DNA from 2 places in the Kitasatospora sp. NPDC092286 genome. Region 2 is predicted to be linked to the other one. Evidence: riboswitches for the same ligand, from Rfam matches in the RefSeq annotation. Region 2 holds a riboswitch; the other holds the start of a gene.
The links. Region 2 has a riboswitch for S-adenosylmethionine ahead of ACIQIB_RS29110 (aminotransferase class V-fold PLP-dependent enzyme). Riboswitches for the same ligand answer to the same signal wherever they lie in the genome.
Positions count from the first base shown of each region.

Region 1 (9,600 bases), on a different contig from region 2:
CCGGTTGGAGGCCACCAGTACGGGGGCGGTGCCGGTCGGACTCGAACGTTCGGTCGTGAGATCGCCCATGGTTGGTACGTTGCCGGGGGCCAGGGTCGGCAAACCCCGGTCAGTGCGGCAGGTGGCGGCTCACGTACTCGGGGACGGTGTGCATCGGGGGCCGTTCCAGGCCGGTGACCGGGTGGGTGTGGGCGGTGAAGGCACGGGTTTCCGGGTCGCGGGTGAACTGGGTGAGCAGCGGGTGCACCAGGTCGGCGGAGGCCTTGAGGCGGTGGGTGCGGTCGAGGCGTTCCAGGGCCGTGCGGTAGATGGTGGCGGCCATCCGGCCGAGCGCCTGGCCGTCCTGGTGGCGGTGGTGGCGCACGCCCACGTCCACCTGGGCCAGGGCGTCCAGACCGGCGGTCTCCAGGGCGTCGACCAGCAGGCCGAGCTCGACGCCGTAGCCGGTCGGGAACGGCAGCCGTTCGAGGAGCGAGCGGCGGGCCGCGTACTCGCCGCCGAGGGGCTGGACGAAGCCGGCCAGCTCCGGCCAGTGCAGGTTGAGCAGCGGGCGGGCGACCAGCTCGGTGACCCGGCCGCCGCCGGAGGGGACGACCGCGCCGCCCGCGTCGGACGGGCCGCTCGACGGCACTTCGAGCGGCCGGTCGTACATGGCCTTGACCAGCTGGATGTCGGGTTCGGTGAGCAGCGGGCCGATGATGCCGGAGACGAAGGCCGGGTCGAACTCGCGCAGGTCGGCGTCGACGAAGCAGACGATCTCGCCGCTGGTGACCAGCAGGGAGCGCCAGAGCACCTCGCCCTTGCCGGGGGCGGCGGGCAGCCGGGGCAGGATGTCGTCACGGTGCACCACCCGGGCGCCGGCCCCGGCGGCGACCGCGGCGGTGGCGTCGGTGGAGCCGGAGTCGACCACGACGAGTTCGTCGACCAGCGGGAGGCGCTCCATCAGCTCGCGGCGGACGGTGCGGACGATGTCGCCGACGGTGGCCTCCTCGTCCAGCGCGGGCAGGACCACGCTGACGGTGCCCGCCCGGCCCGCCGCCCGTTTGGCGTCCAGCAGCGTGCCGACCGGGCGGTCGGCCGCGCTCCAGGAGCGGCGGCGCAGCCAGGACGCCGCCTGCGGAAGGAGCGCGGGGGTCGGTTCGGCGGGCACGGGTCTCTCCTCGGCGGGTTCGGGTGGGACGGGTTCGGACGGGACGGGGCATCTCGCGTGGCGGACGGTCCCGTTCGGGGTTGACGCCTTCGGATACAGTCTTCGTACAGCGATCGGACCTTCGCACGCCGGGGTCACCGCTGAGCAGGACCACAACTTCACAGAGCTCATCCAGAGGGACTGAGGGAACGGCCCGTTGACGTCCCGGCAACCTTCTCGCGCGGCTGTCGTACAGGCCCGGCGGGACAGGTGCCAATTCCGGCCTGTGGCGCGACCGCGTCACGGGGAAGATGAGGAGAGAGGCCTCCGCCATCATGGCTATCGACACCGCCGCACCCGCATCCCTCACCGTTGACCTCGGCCCCGCCGCCGCGCTGTCCTGTCGGGAGTGCGGCACCCGCTTTCCGCTCGGTCCGAGCTTCGCCTGCCTGGAGTGCTTCGGGCCGCTGGAGATCGCGTACGACTTCGGCGGCGAGGCCGCGGAGGACCTGCGCAAGCGGATCGAGGCCGGCCCGGCGTCGATCTGGCGCTACGCCCCGCTGCTGCCCGTTCCGGCCGATGTCGCCGGGAAGCCCAACCTGAACCCGGGCTGGACCCCGCTGGTGAAGGCCGACAACCTGGGCCGTGAGCTGGGCTTCACCGCTCAGCTGCACATCAAGGACGACTCGGGCAACCCCACCCACTCGTTCAAGGACCGCGTGGTGGCCTGCGCCATCGAGGCGGCCCGCGCGTTCGGCTTCACCACGCTGTCCTGCTCGTCCACCGGCAACCTGGCCGGCGCGGTCGGTGCGGCGGCGGCCCGGGCCGGATTCAAGTCCTGCGTGTTCATCCCGCACGACCTGGAGCAGGGCAAGGTCGTGATGGCCGGGGTCTACGGCGGCGAGCTGGTCGGCATCGAGGGCAACTACGACGACGTCAACCGCTTCTGTTCGGAGCTGATCGGCGACCCGGCCGGCGAGGGCTGGGGCTTCGTGAACGTCAACCTCCGCCCGTACTACGGCGAGGGCTCCAAGACGCTGGCGTACGAGATCTGCGAGCAGCTCGGCTGGCGGCTGCCGGAGCAGATCGTCATCCCGATCGCCTCGGGCTCCCAGCTCACCAAGATCGACAAGGGGCTGCAGGAGCTGATCAGGCTCGGTCTGGTCGAGGACCGGCCGTACCGGATCTTCGGGGCGCAGGCGGCCGGCTGCTCGCCGGTGTCGGCCGCGTTCAAGGCCGGCCGGGACGTGATCCGCCCGGTCAAGCCGGACACCATCGCCAAGTCGCTGGCGATCGGCAACCCGGCCGACGGCCCGTACGTGCTGGACATCGCCCGCCGCACCGGCGGCGCGGTCGAGGACGTCACCGACGCCGAGGTGGTGGCCGCGATCAAGCTGCTGGCCCGCACCGAGGGCATCTTCGCCGAGACCGCGGGCGGGGTGACCGTCGGCGTGCTGAAGAAGCTCGTCGAGACCGGGCAGCTGGACCCGGCCAAGGAGACCGTCGCGATCAACACCGGCGACGGCCTGAAGACCCTGGACGCCGTCTCCGACTCCGGCATGACCACCGTCATCCGCCCGACGCTGGAGTCCTTCCGCGACGCCGGCCTCGCCTCCGCCTGACCACCACCCCGCTAGGAGAGCCCCCGCCATGAGCGCCAACGTCCGCATTCCCACCATCCTGCGCACCTACACCGGCGGCTCCGCCGAGGTCGCCGCCGAGGGTGCCACCCTGGGCGATGTCATCGCCGACCTCGACAAGAACCACCCGGGCATCGCCGCCCGCGTCCTGGACGACGCCGGCAAGCTGCGCCGCTTCGTGAACGTCTACGTCAACGACGACGACGTGCGGTTCGCGGAGGGGCTGGCGACCGAGATCAAGGACGGCGCGAGCGTGTCGATCATCCCGGCGGTGGCCGGCGGCTGCTGAGCCCGTCCGCCGCTCTTCCCGGCCGGCCGTTCCCGCGTACGGAATTCCGAATTCCGTACGCGGGGGCGGCCGGCCGCATTTCGGCGGGAATATTTCCGGGTCCAGTCGGAGTAGAGTGTCGCTCGGCTGGGAACAGGGCTCCCCTTCCCCTTTCACCGGCGCCCGAATCCGGCTGAACCCGTATCGCCGGTGACCGTCCGGCCGCTGAGACCGGCGCCGCGCGCACGGCCGTGAAACATGTCAGGCAGATGTCAGAATTCTCAAGGGGATTTGAGTAATTCGTCCGCTATGTCCGGCGTGAAATGCCGATTTCCTCCTGATTTCACCTGAGGTGTCCCCTGGCGGGCCCGGGGAATTCCCTGCGGCTGACCCTGTTGCAGAGGGCGTCGATCCGGATACATTCAGCCGCGATCGACGCGATCGCCCGCCCATCGGATGCCGTCCGGTGGCTCGGCGGGGGACCGCGGCGTGCACGGCTGCGTCCAGGGGGGGTTCCCCGGGCCGGCCTCGAAACCAGACCCGGGCCCGCGACCTGCGGGCGCGTGAAGGGCCAGCACAGCACTAGGGGAGTTCGGAATGGCTCAGGGCACCGTCAAGTGGTTCAACGCGGAGAAGGGCTACGGCTTCATCGCGGTCGACGGTGGTGCGGACGTCTTCGTCCACTACAGCGCGATCCAGATGGACGGCTACCGCACCCTTGAGGAGGGCCAGCGGGTCGAGTTCGAGATCTCTCAGGGGCAGAAGGGCCCGCAGGCGGACATGGTCCGCGCCGCGGTCTGACCTTTCCGACCCCAGGAGTTCGGCTCGGCCCATCGGCTGGTGCGCCTCTTGCTTCGCGACGGGCCCGTACGACACACGTCGTACGGGCCCGTCGGCACGTGCGGCGGCGGGCGCCGCCGCACGTGGCGCCCGGGGCCCGCCGCACGTCCGCCCGCGGGTGGCCGGTGCGGCTCGCGGGTTGCCGATTGGGCTTGCACTCGCCCTGCCAGAGTGCTAATCATTGGCGTTAGCACTCACAGCGTGAGAGTGACAGCGGACCGGGTCGGTGAGGCCCCCGGGAGCGGTAGGGGAAAGGACCCCCGCACACCAGGGCCGTCCGTCGCGGGCACCCCTTGGTCCGAGCAGTCGACCGTGTCCCGGAGGACCACTTCAGATGGCCAAGATCATCGCCTTTGATGAGGAAGCTCGCCGCGGCCTTGAGCGTGGCATGAACCAGCTCGCCGACGCAGTGAAGGTCACGCTCGGCCCCAAGGGTCGCAACGTCGTTCTGGAGAAGAAGTGGGGCGCCCCCACGATCACCAACGACGGTGTCTCCATCGCCAAGGAGATCGAGCTCGAGGACCCGTACGAGAAGATCGGCGCGGAGCTCGTCAAGGAGGTCGCCAAGAAGACCGACGACGTCGCGGGTGACGGCACCACCACCGCCACCGTGCTGGCCCAGGCGCTCGTCCGCGAGGGTCTGCGCAACGTCGCCGCCGGCGCCAACCCGATGGCCCTGAAGCGCGGTATCGAGAAGGCCGTCGCCGCCGTCTCGGACCAGCTGCTGGCCCAGGCCAAGGACGTGGAGACCAAGGAGCAGATCGCCTCCACCGCCTCCATCTCGGCCGCCGACACCCAGATCGGCGAGCTCATCGCCGAGGCCATGGACAAGGTCGGCAAGGAAGGCGTCATCACCGTCGAGGAGAGCAACACCTTCGGTCTGGAGCTTGAGCTCACCGAGGGCATGCGCTTCGACAAGGGCTACATCTCCGCCTACTTCGCCACCGACCTGGAGCGTATGGAGGCGAGCTTCGAGGACCCGTACATCCTCATCGCCAACTCCAAGATCGGCTCGGTCAAGGACCTGCTCCCGCTGCTGGAGAAGGTCATGCAGAGCGGCAAGCCGCTGGTCATCATCGCCGAGGACGTCGAGGGCGAGGCCCTGTCGACCCTGGTCGTGAACAAGATCCGCGGCACCTTCAAGTCCGTCGCCGTCAAGGCCCCGGGCTTCGGCGACCGCCGCAAGGCCATGCTCGGCGACATCGCCATCCTCACCGGTGGCACCGTGATCTCCGAGGAGGTCGGCCTCAAGCTCGAGAACGCCGGCATCGACCTGCTGGGCACTGCCCGCAAGGTGGTCATCACCAAGGACGAGACCACCATCGTCGACGGTGGCGGTGACAGCGAGCAGGTCGCCGGCCGCGTGAACCAGATCCGCGCCGAGATCGAGAACAGCGACTCGGACTACGACCGCGAGAAGCTCCAGGAGCGCCTCGCCAAGCTGGCCGGCGGCGTGGCCGTCATCAAGGCCGGCGCGGCCACCGAGGTGGAGCTCAAGGAGCGCAAGCACCGCATCGAGGACGCCGTCCGCAACGCCAAGGCCGCCGTCGAGGAGGGCATCGTCGCCGGTGGTGGCGTCGCCCTGCTGCAGGCCTCGGTCGCGTTCGACAAGCTGGAGCTCGAGGGCGACGAGGCCACCGGTGCCAACATCGTCAAGGTCGCGCTGGAGGCCCCGATCAAGCAGATCGCGACCAACGCCGGCCTGGAGGGTGGCGTCGTGGTGGAGAAGGTGCGCAACCTTCCCGCCGGTCACGGCCTGAACGCCGCCACCAACGAGTACGTCGACCTGGTCGCCGCGGGCATCATCGACCCGGCCAAGGTCACCCGCTCCGCGCTGCAGAACGCCGCCTCCATCGCGGCGCTCTTCCTCACCACCGAGGCCGTCATCGCCGACAAGCCGGAGAAGGCCGCCGCGGCCGCCGGCGGCGGCATGCCGGGCGGTGACATGGACTTCTGATCCGACTCGATCGGATCGGGCAGTTCCTCGCTCGCATGGGCGGTTCCCTCCGGGGAGCCGCCCGTGCGGCGTTCTGCGGGAGAATGGACGGATGGCTTCCACCGGTGACACCGCTGACATCGAGACCGCCCTGCACAACGCGCGGGCGCTGATCCTCGCCGACCTCTCCGCCCGGGACGTGGCGGACGCCGCCGTGGTGTCGCTGGTGGAGAGCGCCGTGACACACCGGCGCTGGTGGCTGGAGCAGTGGCCGGACGGCGCCGAGTACGTGCTCGGGCTGGTCGCCCAGGACGTCCAGGACGCGCTGCTGGAGGAGTACGGGCGGTGGCCGCTGTGCACCGCGTGCGCGGCGGACGGGGACCCGCACGCGCTCGGCGTGGAGCCGGAGCTCGGGCCCGAGCCGCACTGGGTGTGCGGCAAGGAGGGGGCGGTGGTGTCGCCCGTCGGCCGGCTGTCGTAGACCGCGCCCGGCCGGGACCGCTTTCGGCCGCCGTCGCGCTCCGGGGCGCGACGGCGGCCCTTGTGCCGCCCGGGGCGTTCGCGGTCCGTGGCGTCCTACTCGGAGCCCTCCAGGAGGCCGAGTTCGGCGGCCAGGTTGGCTCGGGCGGGGGCGTCGAAGCGTTCGCGGGCGGCTGGGGTGCGGTAGAGCGCGGGGAGCGCGAGGAGCCGGCGCAGGACCGCCGCGCGCCCGGCCCGGAAGTCCGGCTCGGGGACGAAGGCGTACTCCGCGCGTACGGCGGCCGCGTACGCCGCGTACGCCTCGGGGGTGCCGCCGAGGACGGCGAGGTCCGCGTCACAGAGCACCTCGCCGTCCCGGTCGCCGGGGGCGGGGCGGTGGGTGGTGGTCAGCCGGACCAGCCGCGCGACCTCGGCCACCCGGGCGGCCGGCAGAGCGGCCTCGGTGAGCGCCCGGACGGCGAGGGCCGCGCTGCGCTCCTCGTTCTCGGAGCGGTCGGGGCGGTAGACGGCGTCGTGGAACCAGGCGGCCAGCCGGACGGTGTCCGGTGCGTCGGCGTGTCCGGCGAGCGTGTCGACGTGGCTCAGCACCGCCCGCAGGTGATCGGTGGTGTGGTAGCGGCGCTGCGGCTCGGCCCAGCGGCGCAGCAGCTCGCGTCCGTACGGTTCGGGGTCGGTGCCGGTGCCGCAGCGGTGCAGCAGGGCGGTCCAGTCGGCGAGCAGATCGGCGGCGGCGGGCGGGCCGGCGGCGGCGGACGTGTTCGGCATGGGGTTCATTGTGCTGGCCCGGGCGGACGGTGTGGCCGGGGCGTCGGGATCGGTCGGGTCGTCCTGATCAGTCTGGGCGTCCGGGTCGGGCGGGTCGGGCGGGTCGGCCGGTGGGAGTTCCACTGGACCTATATGTAGGTTAGCGATATATGTAGTCCTATGACAGAACGTGCGATGCAGGAGCCCACGCTGCTTCTGCTCACGGCATTGGCCGATGCCCCACGGCACGGCTACGCGCTCATCCAGGAGGTCGCCGCGATCTCCGGCGGCCGGGTCACGATGCGGACGGGCACGCTCTACGGCGCCCTCGACCGGTTGCTGCAGCAGGGGCTGATCGAGGTCGCGGCCGAGGAGGTGGTGGACGGCCGGGCCCGGCGCTCGTACGCGCTGACCGGGGCCGGCCGCGCCGCCCTGGCCGGTGAGGCCGAACGGCTGCGTGCCGTCGCCACCGAGGCCGAGCGGCGCCTCGCCGTTGTCCGACCGAGGGTCAGGGGGACCTTCACATGACCACACCCACCGTCATGACCACACAGACGGTCGTCCTGCGGGTCGCGCTCCAGCTCTACCCGGCCCGCTACCGCCGCGAGCGCGGCGACGAACTGGCCGCGGTCTTCGCCGACACCACGGCCGAGGCGGGCAGGCAGGCGCTGGCCAGGGAGGCGCTCGACCTCGCCGCGTACGGCCTGCGGGTGCGGACCAGGCTGACCTCCAGCTCCCTCGGCGGGCGGCTGCTCGGGGCGGCCGCGCCACTGATCGCGGCCGCGGTCGCGGGGGCGAGTCTGTCGCCGTGGTTCAGCGATGTGGACGCCGTCGCCTGGAACTTCGCCGGGGAGACGAGCCTGGGCCGGGCGATCATGATCGCGCAGCCGGTGGTGGCGCTCCTGCTGGCCCTCGCCGCGATGGTGGGGAGCTGGACGGTGGCGCGGATCTTCGCGGTGGGGGTGGTGGTCACCGGGCTGCTCGGCATGAGGGACGCGTTCGCGCCGGAGGCCATGGGCTGGTGGTGGACCCTCTACACGAGCACCTCGGTCGTGCCGTTCGTGCTCTCCGGGCTGCTGGTCATCGCCGCGCCACGGGACCTGCTGAGCCGCCCGACGGGGTGGCCGCGCGCGCTGATGGCGGCGTCGGCGGTCCTGGGCGGACTCATGGTCGCGGCCCAGGGGAACTACGACACCCGCTACCTGATGAACGCCCCGTGGTCGACCGTTCTGGTGGTCGTTCCGCTGTTCCTGGTGCTCACCGTGGTGCGCGGCTGGCTGCTGCCCGCCGCGGCGGGGCTCGCGATGCTGCCGCTGAGTGCGGCCTTCAGCGTGTTCAGCCTCTGGGAGGAGACCGGCGGTATCTGGCGGCTGCTCCCGGTCGGTACGGCGGCGGTGGCGCTGATGCTGGCGGCGGTTCTGGTCAAGCGGCGGCGCGGCGGCGTTCCCCCGGGTACGGAGGGATGGCGCACCGCGATCTGATCGGACCGGGCCGGGCCGCCGCCGGGTGGCCCGGCCCGGCGGCGTGACGACCGGAGGACGGGCCGCGACCGGAGGGCAGGTCCCGGCCAAACGGCCGCAGGGGGCTCGCCGGGGGGCCGCGGGATGTGGCAGTCTACCGATATGTCTAGACCAATTCTCGAAGTCATCGCGCTGACGCCCCAGGACGCCCAGGCCGCCGAGTCGGGCGGCGCCGACCGGCTCGAACTGGTCACCGACATGGCCGCCGACGGGCTCACCCCGTCGGTCGAGGACTTCGCCAAGATCCGCGCGGCGGTGGACATCCCGCTGCGCGTGATGCTGCGGATCCGGGACGGCTTCGCGCCGGGCGACCTGGACGAGCTGCGCGCCCGCGCGGCCGCGCTCCGGGCCGAGGGCGCCGACGAGTTCGTCCTCGGCTTCCTGGACGCCGACGGCGCCGTCGACCTGGCCGCCACCGAGGCCGTCGCCGAGGCCGTGGCGGGCTGCCGCTGGACGTTCCACCGGGCGATCGACCACAGCGCCGACCGCGCCGCCGTGCGCGCCGCCGTCGGCGCGCTGCCCGGGCTGGACACCTTCCTGACGTCCGGTGCGGTCGGCGGCGTGGACGCGGGCCGAGAGGTGCTGCTGGCGGAGCTGGCCGCGGCCGGGAAGCCCGGTTACGGCCAGCGGATCCTGATCGGCGGCGGGCTGCGGGCCGAGCACCTGCTGAGCCTGCGGGCGGCCGGCTTCGACGCCTTCCACGTCGGTGGCGCGGTGCGCGTCGACGGGTGGCAGTCGCCGGTGGACGCGGGCAGGGTCGCCGAGTGGCGGGCGCTGATCGACGGCTGAGGGGTGGGTGACGGGTGACAACTGACAGATAACAGACTCTGTTATCTGTCAGTTGTCACCCGTCGTCCGGCTGTCGTCAGCGCAGCTGTTCGGGCAGCGGTTCGGCGTGCAGCACCGTGAGCCCCGAGACCGCGCGGGTGAGCGCCACGTACAGGCGCCGCAGGCCGGTCCGCCGGTCGGGCTCGCCGGCGATCACGGCGGCCGGCTCGTCGAGCACCACGTAGTCGTACTCCAGGCCCTTGGCCAGCGAGGCC
Region 1 covers NZ_JBIVRD010000006.1:77,339-86,938, forward strand. The annotation lists gene ACIQIB_RS08145 (trehalose-6-phosphate synthase) at 1-69, opposite strand, end outside; gene ACIQIB_RS08150 (glucosyl-3-phosphoglycerate synthase) at 110-1,150, opposite strand; SAM riboswitch class I at 1,315-1,447, shown strand; gene thrC (threonine synthase) at 1,465-2,751, shown strand; gene ACIQIB_RS08160 (ubiquitin-like small modifier protein 1) at 2,780-3,058, shown strand; gene ACIQIB_RS08165 (cold-shock protein) at 3,635-3,838, shown strand; gene groL (chaperonin GroEL) at 4,212-5,834, shown strand; gene ACIQIB_RS08175 (hypothetical protein) at 5,926-6,294, shown strand; gene ACIQIB_RS08180 (hypothetical protein) at 6,390-7,058, opposite strand; gene ACIQIB_RS08185 (PadR family transcriptional regulator) at 7,218-7,565, shown strand; gene ACIQIB_RS08190 (hypothetical protein) at 7,580-8,518, shown strand; gene ACIQIB_RS08195 (copper homeostasis protein CutC) at 8,660-9,346, shown strand; gene ACIQIB_RS08200 (HelD family protein) at 9,423-9,600, opposite strand, start outside.
Region 1: it holds a riboswitch for S-adenosylmethionine, as region 2 does, so the genes downstream of both, thrC (threonine synthase) here and ACIQIB_RS29110 (aminotransferase class V-fold PLP-dependent enzyme) in region 2, are expected to answer to the same signal.

Region 2 (9,600 bases):
GCAGTGGGCCGGCCCGGCCGGGCGTGTCGACCTATCAGGGAATGTCCGGATCGGGGGCTTCTGCCCCCAATCGACGAACCGTCAGACCCGGCGGATGGCGTTGATCTTCATCGCGTCGGCCTTCATCACCTTCACCACGTCACCGGTGTGCGGCGCGTGCACCACCATGCCGTTGCCGATGTACATCGCGACATGGCTGCGGTCGTCGCGGTAGATGATCAGGTCACCGGGCTGCGCCTGGTCCAGCGAGGGGACCCGGGTGCCGACGCCGGCCTGCGCCTGCGAGGTGCGCGGCAACGAGACATTGGCCTGCTTGTACGCCCAGACCATCAGACCGGAGCAGTCGAAGGTGCTCGGCCCGATGGCACCCCAGACGTACGGCGAGCCCTGCTTGCTCATCGCCTTGGCGACGGCCACCCCGGCGTACCCGCCGGCCTGCGGCAGGCTGCTCAGGTCGGTGCGCTCGCTGCCGCGCGAGGCCCGGTCGTCCTGCTGCTGCTGCGCCTTCAGGGCGGCCCGGTCGGCCGCGCTGAGCGAGTTCAGCAGCGTCTGGGCCTCCTTGAGCTTCTGGTTGACGTCCGCCTTGGCCTGGTTCAGATCCTTGGTGGTGCTGTCCAGGGAGGCGAGGACGGCGGCCGCCTCGGCCTTCTGCTGGTCCAGGCGGCGCTGCTGGTCCTGCAGGCCCTTGAGCGCCTCGGACTGGCTGGAGCTGGCCTGCTGGACGCTGGAGGCCTTGTCCAGGTAACCCGACGGGTCGGAGGAGAGCATCAGCTGCACGGACGGGTCGATGCCGCCGGTGCGGTACTGCTCGCCCGCCACCTCGGCCAGCCCGGCCTGAAGCTGCGTCATCTGGTCCTGGCCGCGGGCCACCTGGTCCTGGAGCTGGTCCGCCTGCTTGCGCAGCTGGTCGGCCCGCTCCTTGGCGCCGTTGTACTTCTCGGCCGCCTGCTCCTGCTCCTCGTTCAGCTGGTCGATCTGCGCCTTCACGTCCTCCTTCTTGGGGGAGGGCGCGGCGTGGGCGCCGACCTGGGCGGAGAGGGCGACCGCGGTCGCAGCGGCAGCGGTGAGCACGGAGACCCGCGCGCGGCTCGGCTGCTTGGGACGGCGGTGGGAGGCCAAAGTGATCGGTTCCTTCTTCCAACGGACTCACCCGTTTGAGTGAGGATCCGGAAAATAGGTTTGACGCCAGACCCTAGTGAAGATCCACGCTTTCCGCCACTCCCCCGATGGCGTGAACCTCCACCGGCGGCCTGACTTCACGGGATCCACACACTGCCGCAAACCGGGCGCTGACCAGCGGTCACTCCGGTCCCTCCGGCATCAGGGCCGGGCCAGCCGGTTCAGCAGCAGGACGGAGGCGACGGGGCGCGCGCCCGCCTTGCGCACGCCCTCCGCGACCTCCCGGTCGGTGGAGACCACCACCACCGGACGGCCCTGCGGCTCGGCCCGCACCAGACGGCGGATCAGCTCGTCCGCCGTCTCCCCGGTCCGGCTGAAGCGCACCCGCACCCCGCGCGGCGGCGCCATGATCACCGGCACGTCCAGGTCCTGCCCGTCGAACACACAGGTGACCTCCGCCTGGGTGCGCTGGGCCAGCATCGCCAGCCCGCCCAGCAACCGGATCCGCTGCTGCTCCAGCGGCAGCGCCGGATAACCGGTCTTGGTCACGTTGTAGCCGTCCACCACCAGATGCACCTGCGGGATCGCCAGCAGCTGGTCCAGCAGCGCCGGATCGTCCTCCGCCAGCCCGCGCCGGGCCACGTCGTGCGGCGAGGCCGAGCCCGGCACCACCGCCTCCACCAGGTCCGCCGGGCGGATCTGGGAGACCGGCAGCGCCAGCTCCCGCTGCAGGCCCTGCGCCGACTGCAGCACGGTGTCCAGCAGCAGCCGCAGCCGCATGTCCTCGACGCTGCGCCCCTCGCGGGCCGAACGGCGGCCCTGCTCGGCGGCGGTCTCCAGTTCGGAGATCCGGTGCCGCAGCCGCCGGGCCTCGCTCTCACCCGCGCTGCGCTCGGCGGCCGCCTGCGTCCTCAGCGCCTCCAGCTCGGCGGTGACCCGGCGGGTCTCCGCCTGCGCCCGGCGGGTGTCGCTCTCCAGCGACCGCACCTTCTTGCGCAGCGACTCGGCCTCCTTGCGGACGTCCTCCGACTCGGCCCGCTGCCGCTCCAGGTCCGCCCGGGCGGAGGCCCGTACCTCCGCCAGCTCCGCCTGCAGCTTCTCCGCCAGCCGGGCCGCCTCGGCGGCGGCGCCCTCGGCGCCGGCCCGCTCGGCCTGCTCCCCCGCCTCGGCGACCAGCCGGCTCCAGCCCGCCGACCGCACCAGATAGGCGGCGGCCGCCACGTCCATCGGGTCGGCGGCGCCGGGCACATGGCCCGCCTCCAGCGCCTTCACCAGGTCCGGCTGGCCCAGCCGCAGCCGCTCCGCTATCCGGAGCCGGAAGGCCGGCTCCGACTCCAGTGCGGCGGCCAGCGCGGTGGCCGCGTACTTGGCCCGCCGGGCCGGCGTGAACTTGGCGTACTGCCGCAGGCTCTGCGGCAGTTCGGCGGGCGGCAGCCCCCCGAGCGCGTCGGCGGCGAGGCCCACCACCCGGCGGCGCACACCCTCGGGCAGCGGCCGGTCGAGCGTCTCGACGGCCCGGTCTGCCGCCGGCTCGTCACCGCCCGACTCCTCGGCGGGGGCCCCGGTACCGGACGGGGCGGCCTCGGCCGCGTCCGGCGCCTGCCCGTCCACAGCGGGCTGCCGCCCCTGCGGCCCGGCGGGCTCCTTCGCTGCGTCCACCACGTCCTCGGCTCCGATCCTCGTCCAGCGGGGTACGGCCCGCGGCCGTCGCCCTCGTCGTCACGCTCCGTGCGTTCTGTCTGTATTGTCCCCGTGCGGTGAACGGCCGCGCACCGTCCACCCCACGGACCGGGCGTCAGCCCTGCTCAGCGGCGGCCTCTCCGGCCTCGGCCCCGGGACGGGCCACCAGTTCGACCTGGTCCACCGCGTTGCACCAGCGGCAGCGCACCGACTCGATGGTCTCGCTGAGCACCTCGGTCTCCTCCACCTTGGACTCGCCGGCCAGGTCGAAGTGCAGGTACTCGGTCACCCGGGCGGAGCGGGTCACGTCGAAGCGGGTCAGGTTGCCGCACAGGGTGCAGCGCCAGCGCGTCTCAGCGGTCAGGGCGGGGACGGTCATCGGGGGTCCTCTCGGGTGGTCCCTGGGTGGGCTCAGGCGCTCCCCCCGGAGCCCCGGCGTCGGCGGCGGGAGGCGGGAATGCCCGCCCCAAGCCTATTGCCTGAGGCAACCGTCCCGACCACCGGTCGCGGCGATCGGGACGGTAGCCCACCTGCCGTACAGCGCGGTGTCGCCCGCGCCGGGCGGAGGGATGCTTGGCCGCATGGCGATCACGGTCCTCGACCACACCGGCGCACGCGGCGGGCCCCCGGCCGCGCCCGCCCCGGCCGTCACCTACGCCCTGATCGCGCTCAACACGGTGGTCTTCCTGCTCGGCCCGGCCGCCGGGCTCAACCCGCTCTACGGCCGCGGCCAGGCCAGGGTCTGCGCGGAGCAGCGGTACGAGCAGCGCTGGGGCGCGGTACCGGCCGAGCTGCTGGCCGGCCGCCCGCTGACCGCCGGACAGCTGGCCGAGGCCCCCGACCCGGCGCCCGGCTGCCCGGCCGCCCCGACCCCGGGCAAACACCCGGCCCTGTCCGTGCTCAGCGCGCTCTTCCTGCACGCCGGCTGGCTGCACCTGCTGGGCAACCTGCTCTTCCTCTACGTCTTCGGCCCCACCGTGGAGAAGCGGATGGGCCGGGCCCGCTTCGCCGTCTTCTATCTGGCGGCCGGCAGCCTGGCCACCTACGGCTTCGCACTGGCCCAGGCGCACTCGCCCGGCTCGACCACGGTGCTGATCGGCGCCTCGGGGGCGATCTCGGCGGCGCTGGGCTGCTATCTGCGGCTCCACCCGCGGGCCCGGGTGACCACGCTCGTCCCGCTGCTGCTCTTCCTGCCGCTGCGGTTCCCGGCCTGGCTGGTGCTCGGGCTCTGGTTCGCCCTGCAGTGGTGGTCGGTCCACTCGGCCGGCCCCGGCGTCGCCTACCTGGTCCATGTCATCGGGTTCTCGGCCGGCTTCCTGTACGCCTGCACACCGGCCGGCCGCCCCCCGCGACGGCCCGTCTGACGCCCGATACCCTGGCGGCACCCCACAAAGGAGCCCGAACAGTGATCACCGCCATCGTCCTGATCAAGACCAGCGTCGACCGCATCCCGGAGATCGCCGAGGCGATCGCGGCCATCGAAGGCGTCAGCGAGGTCTACTCGGTCACCGGCGGCTACGACCTGGTGGCGATGGTGCGGGTGCGGCGGCACGACGACCTGGCCGAGGTCATCCCCGGCCGGCTGAACAAGGTCCCGGGGGTGGCCCACACCGAGACCCAGATCGCCTTCCGCACCTACTCCCAGCACGACCTGGAAGCCGCCTTCGCCCTCGGCCTGGACGAATAGCGGGACGATCAGCCCGCGCGGCGCGTGTCCGCGACGCAGCGGCCGCCCTCGTTGCGGTAGTTCCAGGCCGCCCCGTCCGTGACCAGCTCGCGGACGGCGGTCAGAAAGCGGTCGATGTGCTCGTCCGGGGTGCCGGCGCCGAAGCTGACCCGGATCGCGTTGAGGCTTCGCTCGCCCGGCAGCGACGGCTCGGGCGCACCGCACTCGGACGGCGCGACGTCCTCGTCGCCGAGCAGGGTGCGGACCAGCGGGTGCGCGCAGAACAGGCCGTCCCGCACGCCGATGCCGTACTCGGCGGAGAGCGCGGCCGAGAAGTGCGAGCTGTTCCAGCCCTGGACCACGAAGGAGAGCACGCCCACCCGGGCCGAGTCGGCGCCGAACAGGTTCAGCACCTTCACCTGCGGGACGTCCGCCAGGCCCGCCTTCAGCCGGGCGATCAGCTGCTGCTCCCGGGCCTCCAGCGCGTCGAAACCGGCCTCGGTCAGCGCCCGGCAGGCCGAGGCGATGGAGTAGACACCGATCACGTTCGGCGAACCGGCCTCGTGGCGGGCCGGGCCGGTGTGCCACTGGACGGCCACCGAGCCGTCGGCCTCCCGGGCCACGGTCCGGGTGGCACCGCCGCCGGCCAGGTACGGCTCTGCCGCGTCCAGCCAGTCGGCTCGGCCGGCCAGCACCCCGGCGCCGAACGGCGCGTACAGCTTGTGGCCGGAGAAGGCGATCCAGTCCACGCCCAGCTCGCGCACCGAGACCCGGTGGTGCGGGGCGAGCTGGGCGGCGTCCAGCACCACCCGGGCGCCGTGCCGGTGGGCGGTCGCGGTGAGCTCGGCGACCGGCCACAGCTCACCGGTGACGTTGGAGGCGCCGGTGACACAGAGCAGCTTGGGGCCCTCGGGCGCCTCGGCCAGCGCGGCGTCCAGGGCGGCGACCGCCTCGGCGTGCGAGCGCGGGGCGCGCAGGTAGCTGACCGCCAGGCCGGCGTGGCGCCAGGGCAGCAGCGAGGCGTGGTGCTCGGTCTCGAAGGCGAACACCCGGGTGCCGACCGGGACGGCCCCGGCGAGCAGGTTGAGCGAGTCGGTGGTGGCCCGGGTGAAGACCACCTGGTCACCCTCGCGCAGGTCGAGGAACTCGCCGACGGTGCGGCGGCTCTGCTCGAACAGGTCGGTGGAGAGCTGGGAGAGGTAGCCGGCGCCGCGGTGCACGCTACCGTAGTAGGGGGCGTAGGCGGCGACGTCGTCCCAGACCCGCTGGAGCGCCGGGGAGCTGGCCGCGTAGTCGAGCGCCGCGTAGGTGACCTTCTCGCCACTGACCAGCGGGACCTGAACGTCCTGACCGAGGACGGCGAGCGGGGCGCAGATTTCGGTGGAGAGGGACATGGGAATGCACTCCTTCTGGGTCCAGGACCCCGGGAGTGCGTGTCGTCCGGGTGTCCGCGCTTGCCACCCGGACGGTTTGCCGCGTGACCCGGTCCTCACCCAGGGCACCCCGCCACGGACGGAGGGTTGCCGGACAGCCAGCTGGGGCTTTGCGCTGTCACTCATGACCTGGCGAAGACTCTAGGTCGCGCCCGCCGGGCGGTCAAACACGGTTTCACCATCCGGACACCCCGCGAAGACGCCGAAGGGCCGGTGGCGACCCGCCGCCACCGGCCCCAACTTCCTTCTCACGCCCGGGCGGTGGCCTCCGACCAGCGCTTCAGGACGTCCTGCGCCGCGCCCGAGTCGATGGCCTCGGCGGCCCGCTCGATCCCGGCCGCCAGCTGCTCGGCGAGCGGGGCACCGGTCAGCTCCAGCGCCACCAGCGCGGCCGCCGTGTTGAGCAGGACGGCGTCCCGCACCGGCCCGCGCTCCCCCGCCAGCAGCCGACGGGCGACCTCCGCGTTGTACGCCGCGTCCGCCCCGCGCAGCGCCTCGATGCCGACCAGTTCGATGCCGACCTGGCGCGGGTCGAAGGACTCCTCGGTGACGACACCGTCGCGCACGATCCAGACCTGCGAGGTGGTGGAGATGGTCAGCTCGTCCAGACCGTCGTCGCCCCGGAAGACCAGGGCGTTCGAGCCGCGCTGCGCCAGCACCCCGGCGATCAGCCCGGCCAGCCGGGTGTCGAAGCAGCCGATCGCGTGCGAGGTCACCCTGGCCGGGTTGGTCAGCGGGCCGAGGATGTTGAACGCCGTCGGCACCCCGAGGTCGCGCCGCGCCGGGGCGGCGTGCCGCATCGCCGGGTGGAACTTGGCGGCGAAACAGAAGGTGAGCCCGACCTCCTCCGCCACCTCGGCGACCCGGCGCGCGGAGAGGTCGAGGCCGATGCCGAGCTTCTCCAGCACGTCGGAGGAGCCGCTGGCCGAGGAGGAGGCCCGGTTGCCGTGCTTCACCACCTTGGCGCCGGCCGCGGCCGCGACGATCGCCGACATGGTGGAGATGTTGACGGTCTTGGCGCGGTCGCCGCCGGTGCCGACGATGTCGACGGCCGGGCCGGGGATGTCCAGCGGCTCGGCGTGCGCGTACATCGAGTCCACCAGGCCGGAGATCTCGTCGACCGTCTCGCCCTTGGCCCGCAGCGCCACCATGAAGCCGGCCACCTGGACCGGGGAGGCCTCGCCGCTCATGATCCGGTCCATCGCCCAGGCGGTGGCCGACCGGCTCAGGTGCTCGCCCCTCAGCAGCGCCGACAGGATGTCCGGCCAGGTGCGGACCACCTGCGCGGGGTCGTTGCCGCCGTTCGCAGGGTGCACGTTCACCATGGCTGACTCCAGCTCTTGTCGGTTCCCCGGGGTCGGGGACATCCGTAGGAATGGAATCAGCCTATCGAGCGGCGAGGTCCCCCGGTCCGCCCCGGCACCCGCCTTCTCTAGGAGTGAGACGGCACCGCTCAGCGGGCGACCGGCGCCCGCTTCTCCAGCCGGGCGCGGAGCAGGGTGGCGGCGGACTCCGCCAGCGCCACCGGGTCCACCGGGCGGGAGATCGCCGCGTCCGCCCGGCTCCAGGCGGCGAGCCAGGAGTCCTGCGGCCGTCCGATCAGCACCAGCACCGGCGGGCAGCCGTAGATCTCGTCCTTCAGCTGCCGCCCGAGGCCGAGCCCGCCGACCGGCACCGCCTCGCCGTCCAGGACGCAGAGGTCCACCCCGCCCTTCTCCAGCGCCTTGAGCACGGCAGGGGTCGTCGCGCACTCCAGGTAGGACAGCTCCGGCAGATCCTCGGCGGGCCGGCGGCCGAGCGCCGTCAGCACCTGCTCGCGGGTGTTGCGGTCGTGGCTGTAGACGAGAACGGTGAGCGTCTCGTCGGTCTTGTACGCCATGGGCCCTGCTCCCTCAAGTGTGATCCGGACCACGTTCGCCTGATCCGGATGCTACTCCCGATCACCTGCCGCCGGTCCCTGCCGCGCGATCCCTTCTCAAGCCGCCGCGCCCACGACTCACCCAGTCGGAGGACGGCCCGTCACCCCAGACCTCGCAGTCACCCGTACGGTCGACACGGCGGCCCCTCCTTTACTCCCCACCCACCCCCGAACCATGCAGCGACACGCAGGGCAACAGGGTCGAAGGGGCCTTCGAAGAACCGTCAGAAAAGGGACACGCCGCTGCTCAGCCGCCATCCGGACGCCCCGTCGGCCCCCGGGGGGGCATACCGCACGCACCGGACACTCCGAGGGACACCCCCCGGCGTGAAGACGGAATAAGGGACCGACATAATGTCCGTCGTGGCGACAGCAACAGCAGTAGAAACCGGGCACGCGCACGGATCGGTCAACCGGCCGAACATGGTCAGCGTCGGAACGATCGTCTGGCTCAGTTCCGAGTTGATGTTCTTCGCGGCCCTCTTCGCGATGTACTTCACGCTCCGCTCCGTCAAGGGAGCCGAGTTCTGGAGCGAGAAGGCGCACGCCCTCAACGTGCCCTTCTCCTCGGTCAACACCACGATCCTGGTGCTCTCCTCGCTGACCTGCCAGCTCGGCGTGTTCGCCGCCGAGCGCGGGGACGTGAAGAAGCTCCGCTCGTGGTTCGTCATCACCTTCGTGATGGGCGCGATCTTCATCGGCGGCCAGATCTTCGAGTACACCGAGCTGGTCAAGAAGGACGGCCTCTCGCTGTCCTCGGACCCGTACGGCACGGTGTTCTACCTGACCACCGGCTTCCACGGTCTGCACGTGACGGGTGGTCTGATCGCCTTCCTGCTGGTCCTGGGACGGACGTACGCAGCCAAGCGCTTCACGCACGAGCAGGCCACCGCAGCCATCGTGGTGTCGTACTACTGGCACTTCGTCGATGTCGTGTGGATCGGCCTGTTCGCGACCATCTACCTGATCAAGTAACCAGCTGATCAGGTCACTGGCCACCGGCTCCGGTCCCCGCCCTCACCGGCGACGGGCCTCTTTGCCGGTGCCGACGCTCCCACCGACCGACCGCGCGCGCAGCCCTAGAACAGGCAGCCTCGTGCCGGCCAGACCGGCCGCCGGGTGCACCCACCAGTCGACCAGATCCTGACACCGGGGTTATTCCGTGAAAAAGCTCTCCGCACGACGGCGCCACCCATTGGCGGCGCTGGTCGTCCTACTTCTCGCCCTGGCGGCAACCGGGGGGCTGTACGCCGCGTTCGCGCCCGCCGACAAGGCGCAGGCCGACGTCGCCGCGCAGTCGCTCGCGATCGATGAGGGCAAGAAGCTCTTCGCCGTGGGCTGCTCCTCCTGCCACGGCCTGAACGGTCAGGGCAGCAGCGACGGTCCCAGCCTGGTCGGCGTCGGCTCCGCCGCGGTCGACTTCCAGGTCGGCACCGGCCGCATGCCGGCCCAGCAGCCCGGCGCCCAGGTGCCGCGCAAGAAGAACATCTACTCGCAGTCGGAGATCGACCAGCTGGCCGCCTTCGTGGCCTCGCTCGGCCCCGGCCCGGTGCGGCCGGACCCGGAGCAGTACACCTCGACCAACCCGGACGACGTGTCCAAGGGTGGCGAGCTGTTCCGCACCAACTGCGCCCAGTGCCACAACTTCGCCGGTCAGGGCGGTGCCCTGACCCAGGGCAAGTACGCCCCGTCGCTGGAGGGCGTGGACGCCAAGCACATCTACGAGGCCATGCAGACCGGCCCGCAGAACATGCCGTCGTTCCCGGACACCACCATGCCCGAGG
Region 2 covers NZ_JBIVRD010000034.1:83,615-93,214, forward strand. The annotation lists gene ACIQIB_RS29085 (NlpC/P60 family protein) at 82-1,119, opposite strand; gene ACIQIB_RS29090 (NYN domain-containing protein) at 1,321-2,730, opposite strand; gene ACIQIB_RS29095 (hypothetical protein) at 2,915-3,178, opposite strand; gene ACIQIB_RS29100 (rhomboid family intramembrane serine protease) at 3,381-4,163, shown strand; gene ACIQIB_RS29105 (Lrp/AsnC ligand binding domain-containing protein) at 4,205-4,486, shown strand; gene ACIQIB_RS29110 (aminotransferase class V-fold PLP-dependent enzyme) at 4,495-5,859, opposite strand; SAM riboswitch class IV at 5,911-6,028, opposite strand; gene trpD (anthranilate phosphoribosyltransferase) at 6,147-7,223, opposite strand; gene ACIQIB_RS29120 (hypothetical protein) at 7,352-7,777, opposite strand; gene ACIQIB_RS29125 (heme-copper oxidase subunit III) at 8,171-8,791, shown strand; gene ACIQIB_RS29130 (c-type cytochrome) at 8,979-9,600, shown strand, end outside.